Regions from separate parts of the Rahnella sp. R3(2024) genome, predicted to be linked through region 2. Evidence: predicted binding sites of a transcription regulator. Region 2 holds the regulator's gene; each other region holds the start of a gene.
The links. Region 2 encodes PurR, which represses purine synthesis genes. Its sites were predicted from a motif close to CANGCAAACGTTTGCNTG; they were not measured.

Region 1 (5,732 bases), 610 kb from region 2:
GACAACACAATTTTCCACCGTGTTATCGATGGTTTCATGATCCAGGGCGGCGGTTTTGAGCCAGGCATGAACCAGAAAAACACCGACGCACAGATCAAAAACGAAGCAGACAACGGCCTGAAAAACACCAAAGGCACGCTGGCGATGGCGCGTACCAACGATCCGCATTCTGCCACTGCACAGTTCTTCATCAACGTAACTGACAACGATTTCCTGAACCACAGCGGCAAAAACGCACAGGGTTGGGGTTACTGCGTATTCGCAGAAGTGGTTGAAGGTCAGGATGTGGTTGATGCGATCCGCGCAGTGAAAACCGGCCGCAGCGGCATGCACCAGGATGTTCCAAAAGAAGATGTTGTGATCAAAAGCGTCACAGTCAGCGAATAATCAACGTCGGGATGACCACGTTTTTTATCGCAGATATTCATCTTTGCGCACAGGAACCGGCAATCACTGCCGGTTTTCTGCGTTTTTTACGCGAAGATGCGCCGCAGGCCGACGCGCTGTACATTCTCGGGGATTTATTCGAAGCCTGGATTGGCGACGATGATCCACAGCCGTTACACGCAGACATCGCTGCGGCGTTAAACCACTTACACCAGCAAGGCGTTCCCTGCTTCTTCATTCACGGCAACCGCGATTTTCTGCTTGGCCGCCGCTTTGCGCGCGACAGCCTGATGACCCTGCTGCCAGAGAAAAAAGTCCTCGAACTCTATGGCCGCCGCGTCCTGATCCTGCACGGCGATACGTTGTGTACCGACGACGTTGCCTATCAGAACTTCCGCAAGAAAGTGCATAATCCGCTGATTCAAAAGTTGTTCCTGATGCTGCCGCTGAAATGGCGTTTAGGTATTGCCGCCAAAATGCGCGCCAACAGCAAAGCGTCTAATCAGGGAAAATCACAGGAAATTATGGATGTGAACCCGCAGGCGGTGGTGAATGACATGCAGGCGGCAGGCGTAGAATGGATGATCCACGGCCACACCCATCGCCCCGCTATCCATGATGTACAGCTTGGGGCGAAAACCGGCCACCGCGTGGTGTTAGGGGCGTGGCACGAAGAAGGGTCGATGGTCAAAGTCACCGCCGATAACGTAGAGCTGATCAGTTTCCCGTTTTAAGGCTGCACACCGGCGTACCACTGTGGAAACGGAATTGCTCATCCGGCGCCAAAATCAGTTCCGCTTCTATTCTGCCAAAAAACTCTACCCGATCGCTGATGTCTCCTCCGGCATATTGCTCCGCCAGCGCCAGATAATCGGCAAAATGACGTGATTCTGAGCGCAGCAGCGAAGTGTAAAAACGCGACAACGTGTCATCGAGATGCGGCGCGATTTTGGCAAAACGCTCGCAGGAACGCGCTTCGATATACGCCCCGATAATCAGGCGGTCGACCAGAATATTTAAATCATCATGATGACGGGTATGTTTAATCATCCCGCTGGCGTAGCGCGACGGTGAAAGCTGAGTGTAGGTGACATTGCGTTTTTGCATGATTTCCACCACCTGCTCGAAATGATGAAGTTCTTCCCGCGCAAGGCGCGCCGCGCAAAACAGCAGTTCAGTGCGATCCAGATATTTCGTCATCAGGCTCATCGCCGTGGCCGCCGCTTTTTTTTCACAGTTGGCGTGATCAATCAGCATCACCGCCTGATTTTCCAGCGCCACATCCACCCACAAAGCCGGTGTTTCACAGTGCAGAAAATCATAAATCGGTGCCAGTAAAGCCTGCGTCATCATTCAGTTTCCAGTGTTGATTGCTCATCATAGTGTGGTCCGGATTATACAAATCTGCCCGCCACTTCTCATCAAAAATGCACCGTATTCCGGCGACGCAACCGTTTTCCTTGCTCCGTGAGCATGATATCATTTGCGCCCTCGCAGTTTCTATTTCCGAATCACAGGAGCTTTACAGACATGTCATCCAACGTTACCCCGGCAAAAATCGCCATCGTTATGGGGTCTAAAAGTGACTGGGCGACCATGCAGTTCGCCGCCGAAGTCCTCACAACGCTGAATATTCCTTTCCATGTCGATATCGTCTCCGCACACCGCACGCCGGACAAATTATTCACTTTCGCTGAACAGGCTTCGGCGAATGGCTTTGATGTGATCATCGCGGGTGCAGGCGGCGCGGCGCATTTACCCGGTATGCTGGCAGCGAAAACGTTGGTGCCGGTGCTCGGTGTGCCGGTGCAAAGTGCTGCGCTGAGCGGCATCGACAGCCTGTATTCCATCGTACAAATGCCGCGCGGCATTCCGGTTGGGACACTGGCGATTGGTAAAGCCGGTGCGGCAAATGCTGCGCTGCTGGCCGCACAGATTCTCGCGCTGCACGATGCTGAGATTGCGAAAAGTCTGGCCGCATGGCGCACCGCGCAAACCGATGAAGTGCTGAATAATCCCGATCCACGGGAGCAAGCATGAAGCCGGTTTGCGTGCTCGGAAACGGCCAGTTAGGCAGAATGCTGCGTCAGGCCGGTGAACCGCTGGGGATCGCCGTTTTTCCCGTCGGCCTGGATGCCGAACCGGAAGCCGTGCCGTATCAGCAAAGCGTTATTACCGCTGAAATCGAACGCTGGCCGGAAACCGCGCTGACCCGCGAACTGGCGACACACAATGCGTTTGTTAACCGCGAAATCTTCCCGCGTCTGGCCGACCGCCTGACGCAAAAACAGTTGCTCGATCAGCTCGGTCTGGCAACCGCACCCTGGCAGTTACTGGCCGATGCCGCCGAATGGCCGCAGGTATTCTCCGAAATTGGCGAACTGGCGATTGTGAAACGTCGCGTCGGCGGTTACGACGGCCGTGGTCAGTGGCGTTTGCGCTCCGGCGAAGAAAATACGCTGCCGCAGGATTGCTACGGTGAATGCATCGTTGAACAGGGCATCAATTTTTCCGGCGAAGTGTCGCTGGTCGGTGCGCGGGGTCATGACGGCAAAACCGTGTTTTACCCGCTAACCCATAACCTGCATCAGGATGGCATTCTGCGCACCAGCGTCGCGCTGCCGCAGCCGGACGCCGCCCTGCAACAGCAGGCTGAACGCATGTTGTCAGCCATCCTCAACGAACTGAATTACGTCGGCGTGATGGCGATGGAATGTTTCGTGGTCAGTGAAGGTTTGCTGATTAACGAGCTGGCCCCGCGCGTGCACAACAGCGGTCACTGGACGCAAAACGGTGCATCCTACAGCCAGTTTGAAATGCACCTGCGCGCGATCCTCGGTCTGCCGTTGCCGCAACCGGTGGTCAGTACGCCGTCGGTGATGGTGAATCTGATTGGAACAGAGGTGTCAGAAGCATGGCTGAGTCTGCCGCTGGTCAATCTGCACTGGTATGAGAAGGAAGTGCGTCCTGGGCGTAAAGTCGGACACCTGAATCTCAACGACGCCAGCGCCAGCCTGCTGAAAGACAATCTCAACGCACTGATCCCGATGCTGCCGGCAGAATACGCCAGCGGTATTGAATGGGCGATTGAAAAGCTGTGATTTTCAGGCTTCCTCCCCTGTGAAGGGGAGGAGTTTAAACACTACGAATCATATTGCCTGAACAACGCCCTTCCCCGCAGTAACCGCACACCCAGCCAGCCACCGCAGACCGACAGCAGCAACGCGCTCACCACCGGTACGGCGATCCACATCAGGTAATTCGGTTCCCACGGGAAATCGAACACTTTGCGTTGCAGCAGCCACAATGCGGCTTCCGCACCGATGGCGGCAGCGACACCGGCCACCAGCCCGAGCACGGCAAACTCACACCACAGCGTGCGATGCAGCATCTTTTTGCTGGCGCCCAGCGTGCGGTAAACGATCAGCTCCTGACGGCGCTGACGCATGCCGACCTGAATCTGCGCCAGCAGCAGTAAACCGCCGCACAGCATCACCAGAATCACCATTACTTCCAGCGCCCTGCTCACCTGCTGCAATACCTGCCCTACCTGACGCAGGATCGAGCCGATATCCATCAGGCTCACCGTCGGGAACTGGCGGTTGAGCTGCGTGATGGTGCGGTCATCGCCGTGATAACGGAAGCTGGTCAGCCAGCTTTGCGGCTGGCCGTCGAGCGCGCCCGGCGGGAAGATGAAGTAGAAATTCGGCTTCAGGCTGTCCCAGTCCACTTTTCGCAGGCTGGTTATTTTGGCGCTGAACTCCTGGGTATCGCCGCTGAACGTAACGGTATCGCCGAGTTTCAGCCCCAGACGCCCCGCCAGCCCTTCGTCGATCGACACTTCACCGGCTTTCGGCGGTCCGTTGCCTGCCACCAGCGGATTATGATCCGGCAGCCCTTCCATCCAGGTCAGATTCAGTTCACGGTTTACGGCTTCACCGCCCGCGTCGTCCGGTTTGATGATCTCGGTGGCGACCTTGTCGTTAATCCCGGTCAGGCGAACCCGCACAATCGGATAGAAGGTTTCCGGCTGCGCTTTATGCTGATGCAGGAAATCCGTCACCTGCGGAATTTGCTCTTTGGTGATATTGAGCAGGAAGTAATTCGGGCTGTCCGGCGGCAGCTGTTGCTCCCAGCGATCCAGCAAATCCCCGCGCATCACCAGCAGCAAAGCCAGCAACATAAACGACATGGAGAACGCCGCCAGCTGGCTGAGCGTCACCCACGGCTGTCGCAGCAGGCGGTTAACGGCTAAACGCAGCGGCAACTGACGGAAAGTCAGACGACGCAGTAACAACAGCGCCCCCCAGCCAATCACGCCCAGCAGCAACGACAGCACCAGCACGCCAGCCAGCAAAGACCACAGCAGCGAACTTCCGCCCATCAGCGCCGCCAGGAGACCGACCACCACCAGAATCATAACCGGCAGGAAGTAGCGCAGCGGCCAGACGTTGGCGACCACATCATTACGCAGCACGCGCAATGGCTGCGTAGCCAGTAACTGGCGATAAGGGCGAATACCAATCAGGAAAGAGATCACCACCATCGCGCCCATCGACCAGACCCACGGCCAGACACCGGCGGGAGGAAGCGCCGCAGGCAGTACCGGTGCCAGAACTTTCATCAGCACCGCTTCAAATGCCAGACCGACCAGACTGCCGCAAATCCCCGCCAGCACCATCACCGCAACCCACTGGCCGATGATCAGCCTGCGCAGGGCTTTTTTCCCCGCGCCGAGGGTTTTGAGCACCGCCACCAGATCGTAACGGCTGCGGCAGTAGTGCCCCATCGACACGGCAATGGCGGCAATCGACAGCATCAGCGTCAGCAATGCTGATAACGTCAGGAACTGCTGCGAGCGCTGCAACGATTTCCCCAGCGCACCGTCGGAATCTTCCATCCCGGTCCAGCGCTGATCGGGCTTCAGCAGCCCTTTTATCGCATCGCCATAGATCTGAATCGCCTGCGGCGAACCGGCAAACATATAACGGTAGGTCAGGCGGCTGCCCGGCTGAACCGCGCCGGTTTTCGGCACATCCGCCAGATTCATGATCACCCGTGGCGCGGTCTGGAACGGGTTGAAGCCCGAATCCGGCTCCTGCACCACCACACCGGCAATTTTCAGCGTGGAGTCACCCACGTCCAGATTGTCACCCACTTTCACGTTGAGCAGCGCCAGCAGACGCGGCGCAACCAGCACGGTGCCCGGCTCAGGTTTCAGCCCGGCGGGTTCGGTTTGCAACGTGCCATACAGCGGGTAAGCCAGATCGGTGGCTTTTACCGCCGCCAGCTGTGGCGTTTCACCGGCAAACGTCATGGTCATGAAAGAGAGCTGACGGCTGACC
Region 2 (5,732 bases):
AAAAAAATGCCAGTAAGAGAGTCAAAAGCACCGAACTGGTGACGCGAAAGGCCTCTTCTGTCAAAACAGTGAAAACGACGCGGGCTGAAAGTAAGGCCGAGAGTAAGAAAGAAAAAACACTCAAAACCACCAGAGCTGAAACCAAAGCAGATAAGAAAAGTAAAACCCGGGCTTTGGCGAAAAACACCACCGCAAAGACCAGCAAGAAAGAAGCGTATGGCCGACACCGAAAAGGCAAGAAATTAGCCGAAGAAGACAGCAAGCCCATTACGTTAAGCGCGACCCACAAGAAACGTTATCAGCATGCTCAGCAAACGGCGATGACCAAGCTGATGCACCAGGTCGGCAAACCTTATCGCTGGGGTGGTACCTCACCCAATACCGGTTTCGATTGCAGTGGTTTAGTGTATTACGCGTATAAAGATCTGATTCGTATCAAAATGCCACGCACCGCCAACGAGATGTACCACCTGCGCGATGCCGCACCGGTGAAACGCGGTGAACTGGAGTCCGGCGATCTGGTCTTCTTTAGAATTAATAACCGCGGTGCCGCGGACCATGTCGGGGTATACGTCGGTAACGGCAAGTTTATTCAGTCTCCGCGTACCGGTGAAGACATCAAAATTACCTCACTGGGCGACGATTACTGGCAAGATCATTATGTAGGTGCACGTCGGGTAATGACCCCGAAAACGATCCGATAATAAGCAGTTCGTTAAATTTGAAGTTCCGCTAATCATCACTGAATAGCATTTAACGAAGCGTTTGTGCAGGGAAGAATGTCGGCGAAAAAGGGTCAATGTGCAAAATTGAAAAAGGGCGATCCCTGTATAGGGTTCGCCCTTTTTGTTGCCCGATGACAGAGCTTTTAGTTCATCACTGCGGTGAAGCTGAAAGCGATAATCATAAGCAACGCGCAAACGGTGGTAATCAACGACAATTTCAGATTACTGTCCATAAAACCCCCTTACGGATCAATTGTGGCGTTTCATTAAGCCACATAAAATGTGTGCCAACGCATTTTCTCATACTTCATCGCTAAAATCCCGCGTTGATTCATGCGCGATATTCCACAATAACACTTCCACTTTGCTGCATTATAAGAGAAAATTGTCGGTTACCACGCCTGTGTGCCGGTCGATTTCACCCGAGAGCGTTTTGCGCCTCACTCTGACGAATCCACCCAACGATTTCACTGCCTTTTTAAAAGCTCGCAGTGAAATCCACGCAAGCAAACGATTAACATAATGCTAACGTGCTGAAACACGTGAGTTCAGGAGTCATTGTTTACATGGCAACGATTAAAGATGTCGCTAAGCGCGCTGGCGTTTCCACCACAACCGTGTCGCACGTCATCAATAAAACACGTTTCGTCGCCGAAGACACCAAAACCGCGGTTCTGCTGGCTATCAAAGAGCTTCACTACTCGCCAAGCGCCGTTGCGCGCAGCCTGAAGGTCAATAACACCAAAACCATTGGCCTGCTGGCGACCTCAAGTGAAGCGCCCTACTTTGCCGAAGTCATTGAAGCCGTTGAAAACAGCTGTTTCTCCAAAGGCTACACGCTGATTTTGTGTAACTCGCATAATAATCTGGAGAAACAACAGGCCTATCTGCAAATGCTGGCGCAAAAACGCGTCGACGGCTTGCTGGTAATGTGCGCGGAATATCCGGATGAACTGCTGAATATGCTGGAAGAATACCGCTCCATTCCGATGGTCGTCATGGACTGGGGCGAGGCGCGCAAAAACTTCACTGACAGCATTATCGATAACGCCTTCGAAGGCGGTTATATGGCCGGTCGTTATCTGATTGAACGCGGGCATCGTGATATTGGCGTGATCCCAGGGCAACTGGCGCGTAATACCGGTGGCGGTCGGTTCCAGGGTTTCGTCAAGGCGCTGAACGAAGCCAACATTCCTCTGCGCGAAGAGTGGGTAGTTCAGGGTGATTTCGAACCGGAATCGGGGTATCAGGCGATGCACAAAATCCTGATGCAGAAACAGCGCCCTACTGCTGTTTTCTGTGGCGGTGATGTGATGGCGATGGGGGCTATCTGTGCGGCAGATGAGCTCGGTTTACGCGTACCGCAGGATATTTCGGTGATCGGATATGACAATGTGCGAAATGCGCGTTACTTCTCTCCGGCATTAACCACTGTGCATCAGCCGAAAGAGCGTCTGGGCGAAATGGCGTTTACCATGCTGCTGGACAGAATTATCAGCAAACGCGAAGAATCACAGACCATTGAGGTCCATCCCAAACTGGTCGAGCGCCGGTCAGTAGCCGACGGCCCTTTCCGCGATTATCGCCGTTAACAAAAATCTGACGCCTGCCTGTGCAGGCGTTTTTTCTCGTCCCGATCAATACTGGCTTCCGGTATCAGCAGCGTTTAAACAGAGACGATGAGGGTATTAACTCCCATCAGGCCAATGCGGGGATAAGAGTTACGTTCTGACCAAACATTTATCACACCAGTAAACATCCGCCTCCCGGAGAGGTGGATGTTTATTTTCTAATCCCGTAACCATTCCTGATTCATCGTTTCTGTATCGCCCATATATTCCAGCAGCCAGGCCAGCGAAGGAGAGGAGTTACTCTGATCCCACGTCAGGCAACACGGGCTGTCAGGGAACGTATTCTCCAGCGCCAGAACCTGTAATTTCTGCTGTTCAATCTGATGACTCACGCGATGAACCGGCATCATCCCTACGCATAAACCTTCGCTCAGACACTCCAGCGCGCAAGTCCAGTCAGGCACGACCAGGCGCCGCTGATTATCCAGCGTCCAGGTATCACGCTTGGGTAAGGTGCGCGAAGTATCCTCCAGACACAGCGCCGGATAAGGCCGCAGTTGGTCATCGTTCAGCCTGCCGGAGAGATGCGCAAGCGGATGCTGAGGGCTGACGACACAGTGCCAATCCATAAAACCCATATCGCGAAAACTGAAACGCCCGCCCACCGGCACCGCCCGCGTCGCGCCAATTGCCACGTCTGCGCGGCCATCGACCAGCGCATCCCAGACGCCGTTAAATACTTCGGAATGAATGATAAGTTCCGTATCGGGGAAATGACGGTAGAAATCGAGCACCAGCCGCCGCGTTCTGGCGGGTTTCACAATTCGGTCTACCGCCACCCGCAGCTCGCCACGCCAGCCGTTTGCGACCTGCTGGCACTGCCGACGCGTAGCTATCATTTTTTTTGTCAGAATCCGTGCTTCATCAACGAAAACTTTTCCGGCAGGCGTCAGCACCACGTCACGGTGACGCCGTTCAAACAAAGGAACAGCCAGCCAGTTCTCCAGCTGACGAACGGTATAGCTGATGGCAGAAGGCACACGGTGAAGATCCTGCGCTGCTGCGCTGAAACTACCGGTACGTGCTACCGCATCAACTACTTCAAGGGCGTATTCTGACCACATCACTTAGCCTTCAATATTTTTCACAGCAGATTGCAAATATTAGCGTTTCACAAGACTGTTATCAAAGCGTTAAACTCTGCATCCCAACTGTTTTCTGCATCACATCATCTGCAATACATAAATTAACGAGACAAAAATGAAACCCTCCTTTGGATTTATGCTCTATCTCGCCGGATTGAGCATGCTCGGCTTTTTAGCCACAGATATGTATCTTCCCGCCTTCAGCGCGATGCAAATCAGCCTGATGACCAGTCCGGGCATGATCAGCGCCAGCCTGAGTATTTTCCTCGGTGGTTTCGCGATCGGACAACTGCTCTGGGGCCCCCTCTCCGACCGCATTGGCCGTAAACCGGTGCTGCTTATCGGCCTGACGCTGTTTGCCATTGGCTGTCTGGGTATTTTGTGGGTGGAAAATGTGCGTGCGCTGCTGGCGCTGCGTTTCTTACAGGCCGTTGGTGTGTGTGCCGCCGCAGTCACATGGCAGGCGATCGTCGTTGACCGTTTCTCACCGGATGTGGCAAAAAAAACCTTCGCCAGCATCATGCCGCTGGTCGCACTCTCGCCGGCTCTGGCACCGCTGCTCGGCGCATGGGTACTGAATCACTTTGACTGGGAAGCGATTTTCGCTCTGCTGACGGGGGTTACGGTGATCCTCCTTATCACCACGTTGACCTTGCGTGATAAAAAGCACGCAGAACATCCTCCCGAAAATAAAGCCGGTTTTGGTACTTTGCTCACTTCCCGTATTTACACGGGTAATGTGATGATTTACGCCGCCTGCTCTGCGGGTTTTTTCGCATGGCTGACCGGTTCACCGTTCATTTTGAGTGATATGGGTTACACACCGGCGGTTATTGGCCTGAGCTACGTACCGCAGACCATTGCGTTCCTGCTGGGGGGTTTTGGTTGCCGGTTAATGATCAGCAAAATGGATGGCAACAAAATTCTGCCATTTTTATTAGCAGGTTATTGCCTGAGCGTTGTCTGGCTGTTTGTTATTGCCATGTTCACCGATGCCGGTTTGGTGAGTCTGCTGATTCCGTTCTGTTTGATGGCTTTGGTGAATGGTGCAATCTATCCAATTGTCGTCGCAAATGCATTAATGCCATTTCCTGCTAATACAGGCAAAGCCGCCGCATTGCAGAATACCCTGCAGTTAGGGCTATGTTTTATTGCCAGTCTGATGGTTTCCGCATTTATTGCGCAACCTCTTATGGCGACAGTTACCACCATGCTGTCTACACTCATCTTGGTAGTTTTAGGTCGCTGGTTGTCACAACGACAAACAAAACGCCAGGCTGACAGCGAAGAGTCCTGTCAGCAGACTGAAGCACGCTCTACTCACTGATCGCAATAATGACCTTGAGTTACAATCACTTAAAGGTCATTAGTTCTCAAGTCGATTAACTATTGAGAATGCATGCAGGCGAGCCTATACTCAATAAAACCTCTAAAAATAACACTTTTACAAAATCTTTATTACAAGCTTTTGTGTGCTACGCGGATCGCGTCACACTATTATTTCAAGGATGATTGACCTGTAAACCTGTTGGTTTGCAGGGGTTCCTCTAAATTTCCTCTGTTGGTGTCGAATATCGGACGGGGCGCTGAGTCGTCTGTTCTCATAAAGACCTGCACAAATAGCCTTTGCTTTTCCCGGCAGGTTAATAAGTCAGAAGAGAAAGTGATGGAGAAGCTATGAGTTCATCGTGTATTGAAGACCAAAGCATTCAGGATAATCAGTGGTATCGGATCGTCAGCGAAATGTTATCTTCCGCCGACATCCAGATTAATGGTAATCGCCCTTTTGACCTTAAAGTAAAAAACACTGACTTCTTCAAGCGTGTTTTGCAGGAAGGTTCTCTGGGTTTGGGTGAAAGTTATATGGATGGCTGGTGGGAGTGTGAACGTCTGGATATCTTTTTCCAGCGCGTTTTGCGAGCCGGTTTAGAAGATAAACTTCCCCACCATTTTAAAGACACATTACGCATCGCAGCAGCACGTCTCACCAATTTGCAATCCCGTAAACGCGCGTGGATTGTCGGTAAAGAGCATTACGATCTGGGCAATGATTTATTCACTCTCATGCTCGATCCCTATATGCAATATTCCTGCGGCTACTGGAAAGAAGCCACCACCCTGGAGCAGGCGCAGGAAGCGAAACTCAAAATGATCTGCGACAAACTGCAATTAAAACCGGGGCTGCGTTTGCTCGATATTGGTTGCGGCTGGGGCGGATTATCTGAATATGCAGCGCGCCATTATGGGGTCAGCGTGGTGGGTGTGACCATTTCCGCTGAGCAGCAAAAGCT
Region 3 (5,732 bases), 1.8 Mb from region 2:
CATAAGGCCATTATCATTATGAGCATCAGTCAGTCACTCTTTCAGTTTATAGAACAAAAAATCAGTCCGTTCGCGGCCCGGTTATCTTCTCAGCGGCACGTTATGGCCGTGCGTGACGGCTTTATTTCAGCAATGCCGTTTATGATTGTCGGATCGTTTTTACTCGTTTTCGTGCATCCTCCTTTTTCGCCGGAATCATCATGGGGGTTCGCCCGCAGCTGGCTGGCGTTGTCAGCGAAATATGAAGTCCAGATACTCACGCCGTTCAATATGACCATGGGCATCATGTCGATCTACATCGCCGCCTCGATTGCTTACAATCTGGCGAGAAGCTACAAACTGGATCCGTTTATGACGGCCATGCTGTCGCTCATGTCTTTCCTGCTGGTGGCGGCGCCACAGGTCGATGAAAAGATGTCAACGGTAGCGCTGGGCGGCGTGGGGATTTTCACCGCGATACTGGTAGCTATTTACGTAACCGAACTGACGCGGTTGCTGAAAAAATACAATATCGGCATACGACTGCCCGAGCAGGTTCCCTCGAACATCAAGCATTCGTTTGATCTGTTAATCCCCATTATTGCCGTCGTGATTACGCTTTTCCCCATCAGCTTACTGGTGCAGTCCGGGTTTGATATGTTGCTGCCACAGGCGATTATGGCACTGTTCGAACCGCTGATTTCTGCCGCCGACTCCCTGCCTGCCGTACTTCTCGCGGTGCTGATTTGTCATTTGCTATGGTTTGCTGGAATCCACGGTTCTGCGATTGTTTCGGGCATGTTACAGGCTTTCTGGTTAACCAATCTCGGCCTCAATCAGACAGCTCTGGCCGCCGGATTGCCGATGACACATATTATGACCGAGGCATTCTGGAATTTTCTGATCGTCATTGGTGGCTCCGGCGCAACGATGGGGCTGGTGTTACTGTTCTGCCGCAGTAAATCAGCGCATTTGCGCACCATGGGGAAACTGAGCCTGGTTCCCAGCTGTTTCAACATTAATGAACCGGTGATCTTCGGCACGCCGATCGTCATGAATCCGGTATTTTTCATTCCTTTCCTTCTGGCGCCGATGATCAATGCCGTGGTCGCCTATCTGGCTGTTTCAACCAACCTTCTGCCGCACATGATGTCTCTGGTTCCCTGGACATCTCCGGCACCGATTGGTGCGGCGTGGGCGATGGGCTGGGATTTCAAAGTTTCAATTCTGGTCATCATGCTGATGGCGCTTTCCATGGTGATTTACTATCCATTCTTTAAAGTCTACGAGAAGCAGTTACTGACGCAGGAGAAAGCCGCGGAAGAGGAAAAAGTCTATACGGAGCAGGCAGACGCCCTGAATTAAGCCACGTTGAAAAGAGAAGATGGGCGCGGAAACAGTCGTTTCTGCGCCCTTATTTTTTTACAGAATCGCCGGGAAGACAGGCAACATCAGGAACAGCTTAATGACGATGGCATTGGCGATATCCAGGAAGAACGCCCCCACCATAGGGACAACCAGAAAAGCCAGGTGCGAAGGGCCAAACTGATTAGTGATTGCCTGCATATTGGCAATCGCCGTCGGCGTGGCGCCCAGGCCAAACCCACAATGCCCCGCCGCCAGAACGGCGGCATCATAGTTTTTGCCCATGACCCGGTAAGTGACAAAAATGGCGTAAAGCGCCATCGCAACAGTTTGCACCAGCAGAATTGCCATCATCGGTAACGCCAGCGACGCCATTTCCCACAGTTTCAGGCTCATCAGGGCCATCGCCAGGAACAACGACAAACTGACATTACCGAGCACCGACACTGCACGATCGAAGACGCGGTAAAAACCCAGCCACGCCAGAAGATTGCTGAGGATCACGCCGACAAACAGGACGCAAACAAAGGTCGGGATTTCAAAGGCGGATCCCTGCAGCAATAACGAAATGTGGCTGCCAGCGGTAAGGCAGATGGCAATCAGCGCGATAGTTTCCACCAGCACCAGGGGCGTGATCATGCGACCAATGGACGGTTTTTCAAATGCGCTGGGATCGGCCGCGTCATCCTGAGAACCGTTCGGTGTGGAAGAGTGACTGACCAGATAGCGGGCAACCGGCCCGCCAATAATACCGCCGAGCACCAATCCGAAGGTCGCGCAGGCCATTGCCACTTCGGTCGCGCTTTCGAAACCATAGCGTTCGACGAAAACCTTGCTCCAGGCAGCGCCGGTGCCATGCCCGCCGGAGAGCGTGATAGAACCGGCCAGCAACCCCATCAGCGGGTCCATACCCAGCATTTTTGCCATTCCTATGCCGATGACGTTCTGCAGCAACAGCAATCCGACGACAACAAATATCAGCAGCATCAGGCTCTTCCCCCCTGAACGCAGGCTGGCCAGATTGGCGTTAAGGCCGATGGTCGCGAAAAATGCCAGCATCAGGGGTTCTTTTAACGAGATATCAAATCCGATTTCCCAGCCCATGATCCGGTTGGCTAGCAGGAGCATCACGGCGACCAGTAAACCGCCCGCAACGGGTTCAGGAATGGTGTATTTCTTGAGAAGTTTGACCGACTGGACGCATTTGCGTCCTAAAAGGAGAACCAGCGTGGCAGCCACCAGCGTGCCGTAGGTATCGAGCTGAATCATTAAAGAACTCCATTTTGTATTAAATCCAATAAAATCATCTAATTATATGAATATCAGTAATTTCTTTTTTCCCAGAAACTGAATTAGAAGTCATAAAACCGGCATCAGGCAAGAAAAACAGCGCACATAAGCCAACTTAACTCAAATACATGGTTTTAAATTGCCATAAGCAAACGATTGCTTTTGTGGTCATTTTCAATAAAAATGCCCGCTTTGCCGCTTATTGGAATGCCACAACATGAGTACGCAAACCGCAGAACAAGAAACACAGCAACCTGAACTCTCCCGCCCGCCCAAAAGTGAACTGATTTACCGGCTCGAAGACCGGCCGCCACTCCCGCAGACACTTTTTGCCGCCTGCCAGCATTTGCTGGCGATGTTTGTTGCGGTCATTACTCCGGCATTATTGATTTGTCAGGCGCTGGGATTACCCGCGCAGGACACCCAGCACATCATCAGCATGTCGCTGTTTGCCTCTGGTCTGGCGTCCATTTTGCAGATTAAAACCTGGGGGCCGGTGGGTTCGGGCTTACTCTCGATTCAGGGAACAAGTTTTAACTTTGTGTCTCCGTTGATTATGGGTGGACTGGCGCTGAAAAATGGTGGCGCGGATGTGCCGACCATGATGGCCGCTCTGTTCGGTACGCTGATGCTGGCGTCCTGTACTGAGATCATTCTGTCCCGCTTCCTGCATCTGGCGCGCCGGGTGATCACCCCGCTGGTTTCCGGGATTGTGGTGATGATTATCGGTCTGTCGTTAATTCAGGTGGGGCTGACCTCGATTGGTGGCGGATACGCCGCAATGAGCGACCACACCTTTGGCGCACCGAAAAATCTGATGCTGGCTGCGGTTGTTCTGGTGGTCATTATTCTGCTGAACCGCCAGCGTAACCCGTACCTGCGGGTCGCTTCACTGGTCATCGCGATGGCGGTGGGCTATCTGGCGGCGTGGATGATGGGAATGCTGCCCACGGTTACGCCAGCGACGCAAACCAGCTGGATCACCTTCCCGACGCCGTTGTACTACGGACTGGGAATTGACTGGAATCTGCTGATCCCGCTGATGCTGATCTTTATGGTCACGTCGCTGGAAACCATCGGGGATATCACTGCCACATCTGATGTGTCAGAGCAGCCGGTCAGCGGACCGCTGTACATGAAACGTATTAAGGGCGGCGTACTGGCAAACGGTCTGAACTCGATGCTTTCGGCGGTATTTAATACGTTCCCGAATTCCTGTTTCGGACAAAACAATGGCGTAATTCAGCTGACCGGCGTTGCCAGCCGTTACGTAGGTTTTGTGGTGGCGCTGATGCTGATCGTACTGGGGCTTTTCCCTGCGGTCGCCGGATTCGTGCAACACATTCCAGAGCCGGTTCTGGGTGGCGCGACTATCGTGATGTTTGGCACCATTGCCGCTTCCGGGGTACGCATAGTGGCTCGTGAACGTCTGAACCGCCGCGCGATCATGATCATGGCGCTGTCTCTGGCCGTCGGCATGGGCGTTTCTCAGCAGCCGCTGATCCTGCAGTTTGCACCAGACTGGATTAAGACGCTGCTGTCCTCCGGGATTGCCGCAGGCGGGATTACGGCGATTGTTCTGAATCTGGTTTTCCCTCACGAAAAGTCATAACCGACATTAAGATGAATGTCACCGCGGCAGGGAGTCTGGAACCCCTGCCGCTTTTTATTGTCTCCAGTCTGCTAAGCTGTTGAGAAATTTCGCTGTTTACGGCATAAACAGAGAACCTTTATCCCTAATTCACGCTACAGGCCCCAGACGATGAAATTTATCGGTAAAATTTTGCTGACGTTCGTTCTGCTTCTGGTACTGGCGATTGTGCTGGTTTACGTCCTATTACAAACGCGCTGGGCCGCTGGCAGGGTCAGCAGCTGGGTCACGGATAACAGTGATTACCGGTTCGCCGTCGAAAAAATCGATCATGACTGGTCCACGCCAGGACGGATTACGCTAACCCATGTCATTTTCGGACAAAAAAATCAGCCTGAGACGCTCAGTGCTGGCGAAGTTGATCTGGATTTGAGCTGGCGTCAGATAACAGAACCGCGCTTTTTCGACCGAGTGGTTCTGGTTGATGGCCGCCTGAACGTCAGTCCTTCCGCCATGAATTTACCGTTGCAGGCGAACACGCTTCAGCTGAGTAAAATGGCGCTGACCGGTAACGCGGCGGGGCTGGAGATCCAGGGCCAGCAAATCAACGCCGGTATTTCACCGTGGCAACCGAAAGCACACCAGTTGCTGGGCGATAAAGCCGATTTCCAGCTGAGTGCCGCGACGCTGACCGTCAACGGGCTGCCAGCCGAACACGTCCTGATCCAGGGTAACCTGAACAATAAAAACCTGACACTCGCGAATTTCGGCGGCGACCTGGCGCGGGGCCAGCTTACGGGTAAGGCCAGCCAGGCGGCGGACGGCAGCTGGAATATCGAAAATCTGCGTCTGAGCAATGTACGTCTGCAAACCTCAAAATCACTTTCTGCATTTTTCGATGATTTCCAAACCCTTCCAAAAGTCACCATTCAGCGGATGGACCTGATCGACGCCCGTCTGCAAGGCACTGACTGGGCATTCAGCGATGTGGATCTTTCCGTTGAGGATGTGACGCTGGAAAAAGGCGACTGGCAAAGTGATGACGGTGAGATCACGCTGAACGCGACTGACATGATTAACGGCAATCTGCACATTCAGGATCCGATCATTAATCTCGACCTGTCGCCTCAGGGCATTTCGATCAAGCAGGCCACCGCGCGCTGGGAGCGCAGTTTACTGCGGACCACAGGTAACTGGCGGCGGGCGAATAAGCGGCTGCAACTCGATGAGTTTTCCATCGCCGGGCTGGAATACACGTTGCCGCAAAACTGGAAACAGCTCTGGCTTCAGCCGCTGCCGGATTCACTGGCGGAAATATCAGTGGGCCGGTTTATTGCCAACCGGAACCTGATTATCGATATCAATCCGCAGTTTCCTTTCCAGCTGACGTCGCTCGACGGCCTCGGCAATAATCTGCTGCTGGCGCGTAATCACCAGTGGGGGATGTGGGACGGAAAACTGAATCTGAACGCCAGCGAAGCCACGTTCAACCGAAATGATGTGCGCC
Region 4 (5,732 bases), 140 kb from region 2:
AAGGCCTGTTTGGCGTCGAACTGTTTGTGTGCGGCGACGACGTGGTCTTCAGCGAAGTGTCACCGCGCCCGCACGATACCGGCATGGTAACGCTGATTTCTCAGGATCTCTCTGAGTTTGCCCTGCACGTTCGCGCCTTCCTCGGCCTGCCGGTGGGCAATATCCGCCAGTTCGGCCCTTCCGCCTCCGCCGTGATCCTGCCTGAACTGACCAGTAACAACGTGACTTTCAGCGGTCTGGAAAATGCACTGACCGGATACAATCAGATCCGCCTGTTCGGCAAACCGGAAATCAGCGGTAAACGCCGTCTGGGTGTGGCGCTGGCCATTGCCGAAAATGTGGAAGATGCCGTCGAGCAGGCGAAGCTGGCCGCCGCCGCCGTGAGTGTGAAAGGCTAATCTCAGTCAGTTCTTCACGAAAAAAAGCCGGACACCTGTACAGGGTCCGGCTTTTTTATCATCACGAGATCGGCTCTTATAAAGCGTCTCAGGTTCGAATGTTATTCGTCTTCATCATCAAAAATGACGGTCACGCGATCGCCTTTATGCGTTTCACGGATTTCTGCCGCAACGGTGGCAATGGCTTCGCCGCTGCTCATGCCGTTTTCCATTAACTGGCGGATACGATCGGCGGCCTGTTCTTGTTCGTTATGTGAAAGTGAAGGCATACCTGTCAGCATAGGAAATTCCTGTTGTACGTGTTGGATGAGGCAAGAGAGAAACAACACCCGCAGGCTGCGGGGTTGCACAGTATACGCCTTATTCACGCAAATCGCCTGCGCTGGTTTCCGGTGGCCTGATCTATGTTAGGATCACAGGTCTGTTACATCATTTATCGCGCCAGAGAAACTGAAACCCGCCATGCAACCCGCTTACTCCGTTGTTCATCATTCGTTGCCCTATCAGCCAGATGCCTTGCTGACGCTGTTCGCGCCACTTTCTGCGTTGCCCTGGGCCATGTTGCTGCACTCGGGTGCCGCACAGCATCAGCATAACCGCTTCGACATTCTGGTGGCGGATCCGCAGATAACGCTGACCACGCGCGGCAACGTCACCCTGGTTGAGCAAAACGGCAGCGTGGCATCGCGGGAAGAAGATCCGTTCACCCTGCTGGAAGAGCAGCTTTCGGCCAGCGGATTACAGGCAACCAGCGCGGATGATTTTCCTTTTCAGGGCGGCGCGCTGGGCCTGTTTGGCTATGATTTAGGCCGTCGTGTCGAGACACTGCCGGATATCGCCCGACGCGATATTCATCTGCCGGACATGGCCGTGGGCATTTATGACTGGGCGCTGATCGCCGATCATCATTTACAACGTCTGACGCTGGTCTGTCATGGCGATGTGCAGGTACGTCTGCGCTGGCTGGAAGCGCATGCGCAGCCGGTAAGCTCCGCGTCTTTTCGCCTGAATGCGCCCTGGCAGGCAAACATGAGCCGCGGGGAATATGGCGAGAAATTCCGCCAGATTCAGGAATATATTCACAGCGGTGACTGTTATCAGATCAATCTGGCGCAGCGTTTTTCCACTGTTTATCAGGGAGATGAATGGCAGGCTTTCCTGCGGCTGAATCAGGCCAACCGCGCGCCGTTCTCGGCATTTCTGCGCTTGCCGGAAAACGCCGTGCTCAGCCTTTCGCCGGAACGCTTTATCTGGCTTAAGAATAAGCAGATCCAGACCCGCCCTATCAAAGGCACGTTGCCGCGCTGTGAAGATCCGCAGGAAGATGCCCGTCAGGCTGAACGTCTGGCCGCGTCGGAAAAAGATCGGGCCGAAAATCTCATGATCGTCGATTTACTGCGTAATGACATTGGTCGCGTGGCGACGCCCGGCACCGTGCGGGTTCCCGAACTGTTTGTGGTCGAGCCTTTCCCGGCTGTTCATCATCTGGTCAGCACCATTACCGCGCAGTTACCCGACGACTGCCACGCCAGCGCCCTGCTGCGTGCCTGCTTCCCTGGCGGATCGATCACCGGTGCGCCGAAAGTGCGCGCGATGGAAATCATCGAAGAACTCGAGCCGCAGCGACGAAACGGTTACTGCGGCAGTATTGCTTACCTCAGTTGTTGCGGCACCATGGACAGCAATATCACTATCCGCACGTTGCTTACCGAGCAGGGGAAAATCTACTGCTGGGCAGGCGGCGGCATTGTTGCAGACAGTCAGGAACAGGCCGAATATCAGGAGACGTTCGATAAAATTGCCCGCATCCTGCCACAGTTAGGAGACGTACAGCCGTGACGTTGCTGGAACAACAGCCGACCTTGCAGGCATTTTCGCCCGCCGTGGAAGATTTTATTCTGCGCTTTCAGTTGCAGCAGCCGCGCCTGCCCGCACCACAGCTGCGCGGAACCCGTCATGCCGCGGTGTTGATCCCCATTATTTGCCGTGAAGAACCGACCATTTTACTGACCCGGCGCTCAGACAGCCTGCGCAAGCACCCCGGCCAGGTGGCGTTTCCCGGCGGCGCAGCCGATGCCACCGACGCGTCGATTATTGCCACCGCGCTGCGCGAGGCGCAGGAAGAAGTCGCCATCCCACCCGAACAAGTGCACGTGTTAGGCACACTGGCACCGCAGGACAGCAGCAGCGGGTTTCAGGTGACCCCGGTCATTGGCCTGTTACCGGTGGATGTGACATTCCACCCGCAGGAAGACGAGGTGGCAGAACTGTTCGAAATGCCGCTGCAGGAAGCGTTCGATCTGGCCCGCTATCACTCTCTGGATATTCATCGCAGAGGGATCCACCACCGGGTGTATTTATCCTGGTATCAGCAACAATTTGTCTGGGGACTTACCGCGTCGATCATTCGTCAGCTGGCCCGGCAGGTTAAAGACTGACCTCACTGGTTACACATCGATCACACTTTCGCATCAAATAAGTTTATTTCATGCGAAAAATGAAACTATTGGTCTTAACCCCTTTTACACTATGGATCTACCCATAAGATCAGATCTCCCCACGGGGTCAGATTTCAGTTATGGGTGTCAGGGATCCCGTTCCCTGCCGTTATCAATTACAGGAGTATTCGACGTGATTAGCGTTTTCGACATGTTCAAGGTCGGGATTGGCCCTTCCAGTTCCCATACTTTGGGCCCGATGAAAGCAGGCAAACAGTTCGCTGATGACCTGCTCGAACAGGGCATGATGCCTGCCGTTACGCGTGTCGCCGTGGACGTTTTTGGCTCCCTGTCACTGACAGGTAAAGGCCACCACACAGATATCGCCATTATTTTAGGTCTGGCGGGTAACCAGCCAGATACCGTCGACATCGACGGTATTCCCCACTTTATCCGCGACGTTGAGCAACGTCAGCGTTTGCCGCTGGGTGAAACGCAGCACGAAGTCGATTTCCCGCGCGACACGGGCATGGTTTTCCGGAGCGAGAATTTACCGCGTCATGAAAACGCCATGCAGATCCACGCTTTTGCTGGTGACAAGCTGGTTTACAGCAAAACCTACTACTCCGTCGGCGGCGGTTTTATTGTCGATGACGAGCATTTCGGCCAGCCGGTGCTGGATGAAGTGGCGGTGCCTTTCAGCTTTAATTCGGCCAGTGAAATGCTGGCGAAATGCAAAGAGAATGGCCTGTCGCTCTCCGGCATGATGATGAAAAACGAGCTGGCACAGCACAGCAAACAGGAAATCGAGCAGTATTTCGAGAAAATCTGGCACACCATGCAGGCCTGTATCGATCGCGGTTTAAACACGGAAGGCGTGCTTCCCGGCCCGCTGCGTGTCCCCCGCCGCGCCTCGGCACTGCGCCGGATGCTGGTATCAAACGACCAGCTGTCAAAAGACCCGATGAACGTCATCGACTGGGTGAACATGTTTGCGCTGGCGGTGAATGAAGAAAACGCAGCCGGCGGACGCGTGGTTACCGCACCGACGAACGGTGCCTGCGGGATTGTTCCTGCGGTGCTCGCGTACTACGACAAATATATTCAGTCGGTCAGCCCGGACATTTATCTGCGCTATTTCCTGACGTCCGGCGCCATCGGTATTCTTTATAAGATGAATGCCTCTATTTCCGGCGCTGAAGTCGGCTGCCAGGGCGAAGTCGGCGTCGCCTGTTCTATGGCCGCGGCCGGTCTGACAGAATTGCTGGGCGGAAGCCCGGAGCAGGTCTGCGTCGCCGCAGAGATCGGGATGGAGCACAACCTCGGTCTGACCTGCGATCCTGTCGCCGGTCAGGTTCAGGTGCCGTGTATTGAGCGTAATGCGATTGCCTCGGTGAAAGCCATTAACTCAGCACGCATGGCGCTGCGCCGCACCAGTGAGCCCCGGGTTTCTCTCGATAAAGTGATTGAAACCATGTACGAAACGGGTAAAGACATGAACGCCAAGTACCGTGAAACCTCCCGCGGCGGTCTGGCGATCAAGGTACAGTGCGACTGATATTACCGAGGTTTTCCTTGTGCCTGCGGCGGCGAAGAACTGTTTTTTCACCCGTTCGCCGCAGGATATATCAGCCTGGAACTGTCACTTAGTCATTAAATCTTTGTTAAGAAAAACCTGTTGTATTATCAATACTTAATGGCCGTGAGACTTGCTTATACCCTGCAGGTGCGGCATGCTGATTTCCGCTTGTTTTGCCGCACAGACTGCTTCACTCTGTACCACCACGTATAAGATAAAATGAACAGACGCTAAGTAAGTGACAACGTCACAGATCTGGATTTTCTCTGATTTTCCTTCTTCACGCAGGAAGAGCATCCGGCGATTTACGGCTACTATCAATAATAATGAAACGGCTGTTTTGCATCGGTAAACCTTTAAAATGAACACTTGTAAGCCTGCACTTTACACGGGATAAAAGGATTAGAACGATGCTGTTCTCCCAGACCGGACTTGCGAAGTATCGCTACTATCGCCTTGCACTGGCCGGCGCGATGGGTATTTTTACCCTGCTGTTAACACTCAGTATCCGTATTTATGAACAAAGCCAGGTGATCACCGCCGATCAACAACGCGTCGCCTTACACACCGTTCAGAAACTCGAAAAACTGCTTGAACCCGCTATACCTGCTGCGCAATCCACCCCTGTCGATCCGGCGCTGACCTGCCGTGAATTACAACCGGCCTTGCAGCAAACTGTCGCTCTGATGCAGACATTGCGTTCTATCACCCTCGTCAATAATGGCACCATCACCTGCTCAAGCCTGATTGGTGCACTGGATCTCAGCCTCGATAAAACGCTGCCCGATATCGCGCAAGGCAAAACGCGGCTGGAACTTCGCGCTGCGAAATTAAGCCGGCTGAACATCCCAACCCTGCTGCTCTGGCAGCCCGCCACGCCCGATAATCTTAACGGTCAGCTGTTTGTGTACAACATCGGGATCCTGTCGAATTTCCTGCTCGAACCGCAACCGCCGTATGCGCGCCATATTGTTCTGAACGTCATGAAGCAAAGTCTGGAATATGGAAAGAACGAAATTATTCCCAGCGTGAATTTGCCGCAGCAGCCGTTACTGACCGTCACGTCGCCAAATTATGATTTCACCGTGTCCATTTATGGTGAAGAGGCCTCGGCGCTGGCGTGGTCAGAGCTGGCGTCTCATCTGCCTCTTTCCATGTTGATAAGCTTACTGACGGCGACAGCAGTCTATTTATTGTCAGGCAGCCGGATAAGCCTTGCCTATCCGATAAGCCACGGGATTTCGCACCGCGAATTTAAGGTGTATTGCCAGCCCATTATTAACAGCGTCGATGGCCGCTGCATTGGCGTGGAAACGC

Region 1: the regulator PurR is predicted to act here: its motif matches at 1,832-1,849, upstream of purE (5-(carboxyamino)imidazole ribonucleotide mutase).
Region 3: the regulator PurR is predicted to act here: its motif matches at 2,780-2,797, upstream of gltS (sodium/glutamate symporter).
Region 4: the regulator PurR is predicted to act here: its motif matches at 2,985-3,002, upstream of ABSH60_RS17330 (L-serine ammonia-lyase).

What each region holds. Positions count from the first base shown of each region.
Region 1 is NZ_JBHGBU010000001.1:3,346,384-3,352,115, reverse strand. Features, by position in the region: gene ppiB (peptidylprolyl isomerase B) at 1-387, shown strand, start outside; gene lpxH (UDP-2,3-diacylglucosamine diphosphatase) at 399-1,121, shown strand; gene ABSH60_RS15035 (tRNA-(ms[2]io[6]A)-hydroxylase) at 1,105-1,737, opposite strand; gene purE (5-(carboxyamino)imidazole ribonucleotide mutase) at 1,918-2,427, shown strand; gene purK (5-(carboxyamino)imidazole ribonucleotide synthase) at 2,424-3,488, shown strand; gene ybbP (putative ABC transporter permease subunit YbbP) at 3,530-5,732, opposite strand, start outside.
Region 2 is NZ_JBHGBU010000001.1:3,957,509-3,963,240, reverse strand. Features, by position in the region: gene ABSH60_RS18065 (NlpC/P60 family protein) at 1-704, shown strand, start outside; gene ABSH60_RS18060 (YnhF family membrane protein) at 869-958, opposite strand; gene purR (HTH-type transcriptional repressor PurR) at 1,292-2,317, shown strand; gene punR (DNA-binding transcriptional activator PunR) at 2,515-3,420, opposite strand; gene punC (purine nucleoside transporter PunC) at 3,557-4,768, shown strand; gene cfa (cyclopropane fatty acyl phospholipid synthase) at 5,119-5,732, shown strand, end outside.
Region 3 is NZ_JBHGBU010000001.1:2,168,368-2,174,099, reverse strand. Features, by position in the region: gene ABSH60_RS09855 (PTS sugar transporter subunit IIC) at 19-1,344, shown strand; gene gltS (sodium/glutamate symporter) at 1,402-2,613, opposite strand; gene ABSH60_RS09845 (solute carrier family 23 protein) at 2,852-4,246, shown strand; gene ABSH60_RS09840 (AsmA family protein) at 4,397-5,732, shown strand, end outside.
Region 4 is NZ_JBHGBU010000001.1:3,814,737-3,820,468, reverse strand. Features, by position in the region: gene purT (formate-dependent phosphoribosylglycinamide formyltransferase) at 1-398, shown strand, start outside; gene ABSH60_RS17345 (YoaH family protein) at 500-679, opposite strand; gene pabB (aminodeoxychorismate synthase component 1) at 861-2,237, shown strand; gene ABSH60_RS17335 (CoA pyrophosphatase) at 2,234-2,836, shown strand; gene ABSH60_RS17330 (L-serine ammonia-lyase) at 3,030-4,394, shown strand; gene ABSH60_RS17325 (EAL domain-containing protein) at 4,826-5,732, shown strand, end outside.